3 regions of the Riemerella anatipestifer ATCC 11845 genome follow, and region 1 is predicted to be linked to each of the others. Evidence: riboswitches for the same ligand, from Rfam matches in the RefSeq annotation. Region 1 holds a riboswitch; each other region holds the start of a gene.

Region 1 (3,284 bases):
AATGGTAACCCTGCTCCTACATTGGTTTCGTAGAGGTATTTCTTTTTGTTTTTTTCTAGGGCACGTCTTAGTTTTTTGTATTCTCCAATCGGAAGAGTATTGTAAATTTTGTTGGAAGAAACCAAATCAAAACCTTGTTCCGCTAGTTCTAGATAGTTTTTTACAAAGTCTTTACTAGCGGTATTGTCCACAGCAATTAGATTTTCAAATTGATGCTCTTTCACAAATTGAAATAAATCTTCCAAAGTATTTTGGGTACTAGCAAATCTCACTTTTTGTCGCCAATCGCTTCCGAAGCCCCCTTTGTTAAAAACAATATTTTTAGAGTTGGCTATCGCTACGATTTTAAGGTCTATCCGCTTTCGTTGCAAAATATCGTAAGCAGAATCTAAGATTTGCTCTATCAAAGTACCGCCCACATTACCATGCCCAAACAATACTAAATGTACCGCTTTAGGTTTGCCATAAAGTTCGGTTTCTATAATGTTTTTGGTTTTTTCGGCTTGGTTGGTCGCTACTACAATGTTTACACGCCCCGCCGAAGCCACTTGGTTAAGAAGTAACGGGAAAATTTTGTTACGCTGGAGTTCGGTAAGTATTTTGTTGAAATCAGACGTTACCAGACCAATGACAGTAATACCATCTACACTATAAATTTGGCTTACAATCCCTTGGTTAATTTCATTTTTAAACTCTTCTTTTAGGCATTGTACTGCATCTTCGGCATTGCTTTCATCTACGAGTACAGAGATGCCGTTTTCTATAGCCTGTTGAGAGATAACACCAACGCTAATGTTGGCTCTATTAAGAGCGTTAAATATACGAGAGTCTATCCCTATTTGACCTAGAAAGTCCTTGCCTTCAAAATTGATGATGGCTTTGTTTGGATATATGTTAAGGTTTTCTTGATTAGGCATAATATAATTTTTTAAGTTGATTTAATATTTAATAATTGATTTGAATATATGTTTCATTTGTTCGTATTCCATAAGGAAGGCATCGTGCCCGTGTACCGATTTTATTTCGTGGTAGTAGGCATTAGCATTATTGTTTCTTAAAAGTTGATAGGTTTCTTCAATCTCAAAGGCAGGGAAAAATAAATCGCTATCCACCGCTACCAAATGGAATTCTGTTTTTATTTCAGTTAACGAAGACTCATCAACCGCAATGGTGGTTAGCAGATGGTTCATTAGTAAATAAGCCTTTAGAGTAAACCTTGCATTAAGGCTTTCTCCGTGGAAATTGAGCCATTCGTGAGATTGCAGTAGGTCAGTATCGTCTCCTTTTTGTCTTTTGAATCTTTTATTGAGTGAAAAGGGAGTTCTATAACAAAGCATTGCGTGAGTTCTCGCTTTTTGTAGAGGTTTTTCGCCGTTCTCTAGGAGGTATTTCTGAACTAAGCATTGGGCATTCAGCCAATCGGTCGTTTTAAAATCCGAGGCTACAGGCACAAATACTTTGGATAAGTTTTTATTAAGATTGAGCATTTCCCAACCTATAGCACCACCGATGGAGCCACCTATAAGATAGTCTAATTGTTTAATTTTAAGTTGTTCTAACCCTAAAAGGAATAGCTGAGCCACATCTTGAGTAGTGAAGGCTTGTGGATTATCAATAAAGAAATCATTATAACCATTACCAGGGATATTAAAACAGATGACTGTGAGTTTGTTGGTATCAATGGTTTTTCCTGCTCCCACCAAATCTTGCCACCAACCTTTTGTTCCTGCCACATTAGAGTTTCCCGTTAGAGCATGATTGATGAGTACAATAGGAGCTGTATGTAAAGGCAACCCAAATAGCTCATAGCTAAGCGAGATATCCGTACTATATCTAGTAGTTGTTAAATAGTCTTTAATTTTGAGGTGATGCAACATTCTTTTATTATAAGTTTTAAATAACTGAAATGTTGCCAAGAAATAAGAGGTCTTTTCTTGATGTTATCTATCCAAAAAACTTTGGTAGAATTTAGCACCTTCTTCCGTTAAGGAAGGGTTGCCAAGGTTTCACAGGGTCTATTCCCTCCACCTTTCTTGATAACATTTCCTAGTTTTTCAATGAACTAATACAGAGCAAAGATAGACTATTTTTTGTTTTAAACAATATTTTCAACGAAAAAATAAAACCTTGCGTTTAAAATTAACTAACTTTGCATCCAACTTTTATTTATAGATTCTGATGAGCAAAAAAAATATAGCCGTAGTTATGGGCGGATACTCCGATGAGTACAAAGTTTCCCTAAAAAGTGGACAACTAATTTACGACTCTTTAGACCGTGATTTATATAATGTCTATAAAGTGGTAGTTCTTAAGGAAGGTTGGTTTTATTTAGACGAAAATGAGGCTAAACTACCAATACAAAAAGGAGATTTTTCTGTAAATCTACCTAGTGGAGAAGTACTGCGTTTTGATGTTTGTTTTAATACCATTCACGGGACACCAGGTGAAAATGGTGTGTTACAGGCATATTGGGACGCTATTGGTCAAAAATATACAGGGTGTGATTTTTACCAAAGTGCACTTACCTTTAATAAAAAAGATACTTTGGCTGTATTAGCAAAGTATGGTATTCCGTCTGCTAAAAGTTTCTACATAAAAAAAGGAGAGGCTTATGATAAAGATAAAATTATCAACGAGTTAAAACTGCCTCTATTTGTAAAGCCTAATCAAAGTGGTTCTTCTTTAGGAATTTCTAAGGTAAAAGAGGTTTCGGAGTTTGAAGCAGCTTTAGAAAAAGCATTTTTGGAAGACGATGAGGTTTTAGTAGAAAGTTTCTTAGACGGTATGGAGGTATCTGTGGGTGTGCTAGATTATAAAGGTGAGACTATTGTTTTAGGCATTACAGAAATTATCCCAGAAACAGAATTTTTTGATTACGAAGCAAAGTATCAAGGAGCGTCTCAAGAGATTACACCAGCAAGGCTAGATGAGGCTACTAGATTAAGAGTAGAGGAAGTTGCAAAAAGAGCTTATAACTCTTTAGGAATGAAAGGGTTTTCTAGAAGTGAATATATTATTATGAACGGTGTGCCTTATATGCTAGAAATGAATACTAACCCTGGGTTTTCACCTGCGAGTATCCTTCCTCAACAAGCGAGAATTTACGGTATCTCCATTAAAGATTTGTGCGGAAACGAGGTAGAAAAAGCGCTAGCAAAATAATAAAATATGAAAGTAGCTGTATTTCCAGGGTCTTTTGACCCTATTACTCTAGGTCATTATGATATTATAGAACGAGCGTCTAAACTTTTTGACCGTCTCATTATTGCTATTGGGCAAAACTC
Region 2 (3,284 bases), 230 kb from region 1:
ATTCATTCCTGCTTGTATGGCGTGGTATAAAAATACCGAGTGCATGGCTTCCCTCACGGTATCATTACCTCTAAAAGAAAACGACACATTACTCACGCCTCCACTTACCGAAGCATACAGTAAATTTTGTCTTACCCATCTCGTCGCTTCAATAAAATCTATAGCGTTTCGTCTGTGTTCTTCCATTCCCGTAGCTACAGGAAATATATTAAGGTCAAAAATAATATCCTCTGGAGCAAAGTTGACTTTATCCACCAAAAGGCGATAAGACCGCTCCGCGATTTCTATCCTTCTGTCATAAGTATCGGCTTGCCCCACTTCATCAAAAGCCATAACAATAACCGCCGCACCGTATCTTTTTATTTTTTTAGCTTGATTGATGAATTCTTCTTCGCCACCTTTAAGGCTAATGGAGTTGACCACCGCTTTACCCTGCACGACCTGTAACCCAGCCTCTAAAATCTCCCACTTGGAAGAGTCTATCATAATCGGAATACGAGCAATATCAGGCTCGGAAGCGATGAGGTTTAAGAATTTTACCATAGCTTCTTTACCGTCAATAAGTCCATCGTCCATATTGACATCTAAAATCTGAGCTCCACCTTCTACCTGATGCCTTGCAATATCTAATGCTTCGGAATAGTTGCCTTCTTTTACCAGCCTTAAAAATCGTTTAGACCCTGCAACATTGGTTCTTTCCCCAACATTCACAAAGTTAGATTCGGGAGTGATGATAAGCGGCTCTAATCCTGACAATTTAAGTGGTCTCGCAGGAAGTTCTAATTGATGATGATTTCCTTTCATACGAGATTAAGTTTTCTAGGTTCATAATGTTGTACCAATTCGGCAATGGCACGGATATGCTCTGGCGTTGTACCACAACAGCCCCCAATGATATTGACTAACCGTTTATCTAAATACTCTTTAACTTGCTCTGCCGTTTGCTCTGCCGTTTCATCGTACGCTCCAAAAGCATTGGGCAACCCCGCGTTAGGATACACCGAAATGTAAAAGTTGGAATGTTCTGACAAAGCCTGTAAATAAGGCGTAAGCTGCTTAGCTCCCAAGGCACAATTAAGCCCTACACTCAGCAAGTCTAAATGAGAAACCGAGATAAGAAAAGCCTCCGCTGTTTGTCCACTAAGGGTTCTCCCAGACGCATCGGTAATTGTACCTGATACCATAATGGGGATTTTGGTATTTCTCTCCTCCGCCAACTCATCAATGGCAAACAAAGCGGCTTTGGCGTTAAGCGTATCAAAGATGGTTTCAACGAGTAAAATATCAGCACCACCTTCTAGTAATGCTTTTGCCTGTTGCTTGTAGGCTTTTCTTAAATCTTCAAAGGTAATTGCCCTATACCCTGGGTCATTAACATCTGGAGACAACGATGCCGTTCTGTTAGTAGGTCCCATTGCCCCTGCCACAAAACGAGGTTTATCTGGATTGTTTTCGGTGTAAACTTCACAAAGTTTTTTAGCAATTCTAGCCGATTCATAATTGAGTTCTTCCACCAAAGACTCCATTGCGTAGTCTGCCATTGCAATGGTAGTGCTAGAAAAGGTGTTGGTTTCTATAATGTCTGCCCCTGCGTCCAAATATAGGCGGTGTATCTCTTCTATGGCTTGTGGCTGTGTGAGGGATAGCAAGTCGTTATTCCCTTTAACAGGGTGCTCCCAATCTTTAAAGCGTTCGCCACGATAGTGTTCTTCGGTAAAATTATACCGTTGTATCATAGTGCCCATAGCACCGTCCAAAATAAGTATCCTTTTTTGGAGCAAGGCATCGAGCTGATTAAATATATTAGTTTCCATTTCAATAAAGTTTAAAAAATCATTGAAATGTTAAAAAGAAAGCTCAAAAGGTAAAGTAGAAATCTTTTAGTTATCTATCCCCAAATAGGTAGAATGTAGCACCTTCTTTCTTGATGAAAGGGTTGCTAAGGCTTCACAGGGTCTAGTCCCTCCGCCTTTCTTGATAACATTTCCGATGATGTTAAGGTACAAATACAGCACAAATATAGACCTTAGGTTTTGAATATCCAAAAGAAACAAATTTTTTTTTGAAACAAGTACAACTTTAACCTAATAACCCTGCTCTAAAATAAAAAAGCCAAAGTAAAAGGCTTTACTTTGGCTTTTTTGTATATCTTGGATAGATTTTATCTTTCTGTTTTTCTTCTTTTCAGTTCTCTTTCTATTAGAGATAGCTCTCTACCCGTTTGTCCTGCCACGGAAGTGTTTTCTTGAGCTCTTCTCGTAAGGTATGGCACCACATCTTTCACTGGACCGTAAGGCAGATATTTACATGCATTATATTTTTGGTTTCCTAGATAGTAAGTGATATTATCACTCATTCCATACAGTTGTCCAAAATGGATTTGTTGGAAGTCATTCGGTAGCCCTTTTTCTTTCATTCTATCCATTATTAGCTCCGTAGATTTCTCGTTGTGAGTTCCAAAGAACGCCGAAACTTTGTCTAAATTCGTCATTACAAAATCTATCCCCGCATTATAATTATCATCAGAAGCCTGTTTTGTTGGTTGGATAGGTGATGGGTAGCCCATTTTTTCTGCTCTTTCTCTTTCTTTCTCCATATAAGCCCCTCTCACAAATTTGTAGCCTAAGTAGTAACCTTTAGATTTAGCTCTTTCTAAGTCTTCGGCTAGATACTCCAATCTTCCTGTTCTATACATCTGAATGGTATTCCACACAATGGCTCTCTCCTTATTATAACGAGATTTCATTTCGTTTACCAAATCATCTACGGCTGTTTGTATCCAAGACTCTTCGGCATCTACCATTACTATCACACCTTTGTCGTATGCTAACTGACAAACTTCTTCGTAGCGTTTCACTACCCTGCTCCACTCTTCTTTTTCTGAACTTGTTAGCTCTTTTTTCGCCTGAACTTCTGCATATAAATCTAACCTCCCAAATCCTGTTGGTTTAAAAACTACAAAAGGAATGGCAGGATTCCCCGCAGCGTATAGAATATTTTGTTTTATTTCTTCGCAAGTATGGTCAAAGGCTTGTTCTTCTTCTTTACCTTCTATGGCATAATCAAAGATGCTGCCTATATGACGCTGATACATCTCATTAACTACTTTCTGGCTTTGCTCTCTAGTAACGCCACCACAAAACTGTTGGAATAATGTTTTTTCGACAACCCCCTCCACAAAAGGGAAATTATTTTTAATACTAAAGTTAAGAAGGTTTATCCCTATACTAGTCAATTGTGGAAACTTAATCATAGTAAACATCCACTTTGCTTTCTCTAGCTGT
Region 3 (3,284 bases), 390 kb from region 1:
CCACGAAGCTGGTCATGCGAGTATTAGTTGGTTAGTAGAACACGCAGCACCGTTGCTTAAGGTAACTATTGTTCCTAGAGGGCGTTCTTTAGGTGCAGCTTGGTATCTTCCAGAGGAAAGACAGCTTACTACTACAGAGCAGATGCTAGACGAAATGTGCGCAACTCTAGGTGGTAGAGCAGCGGAGCAAGTAGTATTTGGAACCATCTCTACGGGAGCTTTGTCTGATTTGGAAAGAGTTACGAAACAGGCTCAAGCGATGGTTACCATTTATGGTTTAAATGATAAGGTAGGTAATATTTCTTATTATGATAGTTCAGGACAGCAGGAATATAGCTTTGGGAAACCTTATTCTGAACAGACGGCTAAAATGATAGATGAGGAAATTTCTAAAATCATCGAAGGTCAATACCAAAGAGCTATCAATATTTTAAATGAAAATAGAGATAAACTAGATGCATTGGCGGATAAGCTCCTTGAGAAAGAAGTTATCTTCCGTGAAGATTTAGAAGCGATATTTGGCAAGAGAGCGTGGGATCCAGAACTTACTGAAACTCCAGTTTCCTCTATAGAGGAGGTTAAGAAATATGATGAACCAGTAGTAATTGACAATGATGAAGAAAACAAGGGCTAAATCAATAATAGAAAATTAAATAAAAAAAACAGACCACCATATCAAAAAAGTGGTCTGTTTTTGTTTTTTATATTTGTGCTTTCTTCTCTTCTTTAGAGAAAAAAATCCAAAGGAGTACGCATAAAAGCAATAAAATGGGATAAAAAGTATAGCTTACTAGGTTGAAGTAATCAATACGGTTATTGCTTAGTCCAATGATAATAAGTATCTGAGCTCCATAAGGGAGTAGCCCTTGTATAACACAGGAGAAAATATCTAGTACAGATGCCATAAATCTAGGAGCTATTTTATAGTGTGTACTTATATTTTTAGCAATTTTACCTGATATAATAATAGCGATTGTATTATTGGCAGTTGCAATATCTACAAGACTTACAAGTGTACCTGCACCTAGTAAAGCAGATTTTCTTCCTGAAATAATTTTTTTTATTCTGTTAAGAAGAAATTCCATTCCTCCTGCCTTCTCAACTAAAGCGGCCAAACCACCTGTAAAAAGTGAAAGTATAAAGATTTCTTGCATACTTGTAAAGCCTTCATATACTTTTTTACTGATTTCCAATACTCCAAAATCCAAAATGAAAAACCCTAAAGAACTACTGAATACAATACCCAGTAGAAGCACTAAAAAAACATTGATACCCGCAAGAGAAAGGATAATCACCAATAAATAGGGTAAGGTGAGAAATAATTGGCGAGTATCTACAGATGTTGTGGTATTGAGTTCGGTAGGCGTGGAAATTACGTTTGCTAGTATGACGTATAATACGCAGGTAATAATGGCTGCAGGAATAGCTATTTTAAGATTGGTCCTTAGCTTGTCCTTCATCTCACAATCTAGTGATTGGGTAGCGGCTATAGTGGTGTCCGAAATTACAGAAAGGTTATCACCTAGCATAGCACCTCCTAATAGTGCTGCTCCTAATAGGTTAATATCTATCCCTTTATCGGCAAATCCAACAACCACAGAGCCTAGAGTTACAATAGTTCCTACGGAAGTTCCAGACGATATAGAAATAAAAGCAGCGATAATAAAAATACCCAAAGGAATGTACGAGGAGGAAATTAGACTCACTCCAAAATCCACGATAATGTCTACGCTTCCTATGGACTTAGATACCACCGCAAAAGCTCCAGCAAGGAGATAGATGATACACATATTGAGTATCTTGTGGTCGCCACAACCATTTAGGAAAGTATCTATTTTTTCATTAAAAGACTCTTTAAATAAAATGAAAGCCACTACAATACCTGCCATCACAGCAATGGGAGAAGGCAAAGCGTAAAAATCGTTAAAATAAATACCACTGCCAATAAAGGTAAACACGAATACCAATAGAGGTACAACAGAGATAACAGAGGTTTTTTTCATTTCCAATACAGTTTTTAGTCTGTATCCATCAATGAACCTTATTGTGTTTTTAAGAAAAATAATGTGGAATACTTAAAGACAACATTTTTTCCTTTGTTAAGGCTTATCTTTTTAGCACCTTGCTTGTTGTTGCAGGTTGCTACCTTTCTATTAAGGTTCTTGATAAATACAGTGGTGCAAATATAGAAATTTAATTAAGAGTTGTCTAAATTTTATTCAATAAAGTTTAAACAAATTATCATATATTTTCTCTAATGATTTGATATATAGTGTTAAAATATTGAATTCAACAATTAACTAATTATACTCAATATTCACACGGATATAACTGTTGTTAGAGCAATCGCTTATATTACTTTTGTACATTTCTGAAATGTAATTGTTGGCTTTATAAGTATTATTAGTATTTGTCTGTTTCAACATATACTCTCCCCAAAAGCCTATATAATTATCATCTTCTATTCTAAAACTATTACCACCGTCAATTAGGGCAAAAGCAATTTTAACTGGTTCGCTAAGGTTTTTAAAAGGATTGTATTTTGTTTCGTATTCGTAATTATAATCTCCCTGTAGTGTTGATATTCTACTTATTTCGTTTCCTTTGTATAAAATATGTTCTACATGTTCGCTATTGAATTTTGGTGTTCTAAAGTGAACATCTGTTAGCTTTCCGTTTGAGTCGTACTTAAGGCTAATGTATCTTACTACATCGCTTTGGGTATGCCAACCAATAGGAGCAATGTATCTCACTTCGGTTACCTTATTTCCTGTATAATAAAACTTCATAGATGTAAGAGGATAATGGCTGAATGTAACATTATCTAACGTGCCCTCAGAATGATTAAAGTAGGTTACCCTATCATTATTAGAAGAGGTGGAACTGATTAAGTTATTATCACTATCATATTTATAGCTTGTAATTTCATTGTAATTATAAGGGGTACAGTTGGCAAGTCTATCATATCCCTTTTCTTCTACTTTTATCAACTTTGGTAATATCTTACTGCTTTCTTTTGGAGTATTATATGTATTTGCTACATTGTCTGCACTCCTTTGGCAAGCGGTAAAGCCCACACATAAAAACACTAATAAAATTTTCTTCATAGCTTACTTTTTAAGTTCCAAAAATACAAACTTGCAATCTAATTAACAGTCTATTGGATAATTTTACCATAGTTATTTTAAAAGCAATCTATTAACTTATATTTGATTTGTCTTAAATGATATCTGGAATATGCAGTATGTATGGATAAAAAATAGCTAAAGTTTCTCCTTTATATT

What was found. A riboswitch is a leader RNA that binds a small molecule or an ion and turns the genes downstream of it on or off. The one in region 1 is predicted to bind S-adenosylmethionine.
Region 2: it holds a riboswitch for S-adenosylmethionine, as region 1 does, so the genes downstream of both, RA0C_RS10000 (homocysteine S-methyltransferase family protein) here and RA0C_RS10585 (alpha/beta fold hydrolase) in region 1, are expected to answer to the same signal.
Region 3: it holds a riboswitch for S-adenosylmethionine, as region 1 does, so the genes downstream of both, RA0C_RS07180 (Na+/H+ antiporter NhaC family protein) here and RA0C_RS10585 (alpha/beta fold hydrolase) in region 1, are expected to answer to the same signal.

The regions. Positions count from the first base shown of each region.
Region 1 covers NC_017045.1:1,895,012-1,898,295, forward strand. Annotated here, with positions in the region: gene RA0C_RS10580 (ACT domain-containing protein) at 1-917, opposite strand, end outside; gene RA0C_RS10585 (alpha/beta fold hydrolase) at 939-1,877, opposite strand; SAM riboswitch class I at 1,938-2,043, opposite strand; gene RA0C_RS09000 (D-alanine--D-alanine ligase) at 2,179-3,162, shown strand; gene coaD (pantetheine-phosphate adenylyltransferase) at 3,169-3,284, shown strand, end outside.
Region 2 covers NC_017045.1:2,123,710-2,126,993, reverse strand. Annotated here, with positions in the region: gene metH (methionine synthase) at 1-804, opposite strand, end outside; gene RA0C_RS10000 (homocysteine S-methyltransferase family protein) at 801-1,814, opposite strand; SAM riboswitch class I at 1,882-1,984, opposite strand; gene RA0C_RS09995 (proline dehydrogenase family protein) at 2,162-3,284, opposite strand, start outside.
Region 3 covers NC_017045.1:1,509,656-1,512,939, forward strand. Annotated here, with positions in the region: gene ftsH (ATP-dependent zinc metalloprotease FtsH) at 1-634, shown strand, start outside; gene RA0C_RS07180 (Na+/H+ antiporter NhaC family protein) at 702-2,003, opposite strand; SAM-I-IV-variant riboswitch at 2,078-2,174, opposite strand; gene RA0C_RS07185 (hypothetical protein) at 2,301-3,107, opposite strand; gene RA0C_RS07190 (Arm DNA-binding domain-containing protein) at 3,220-3,284, opposite strand, start outside.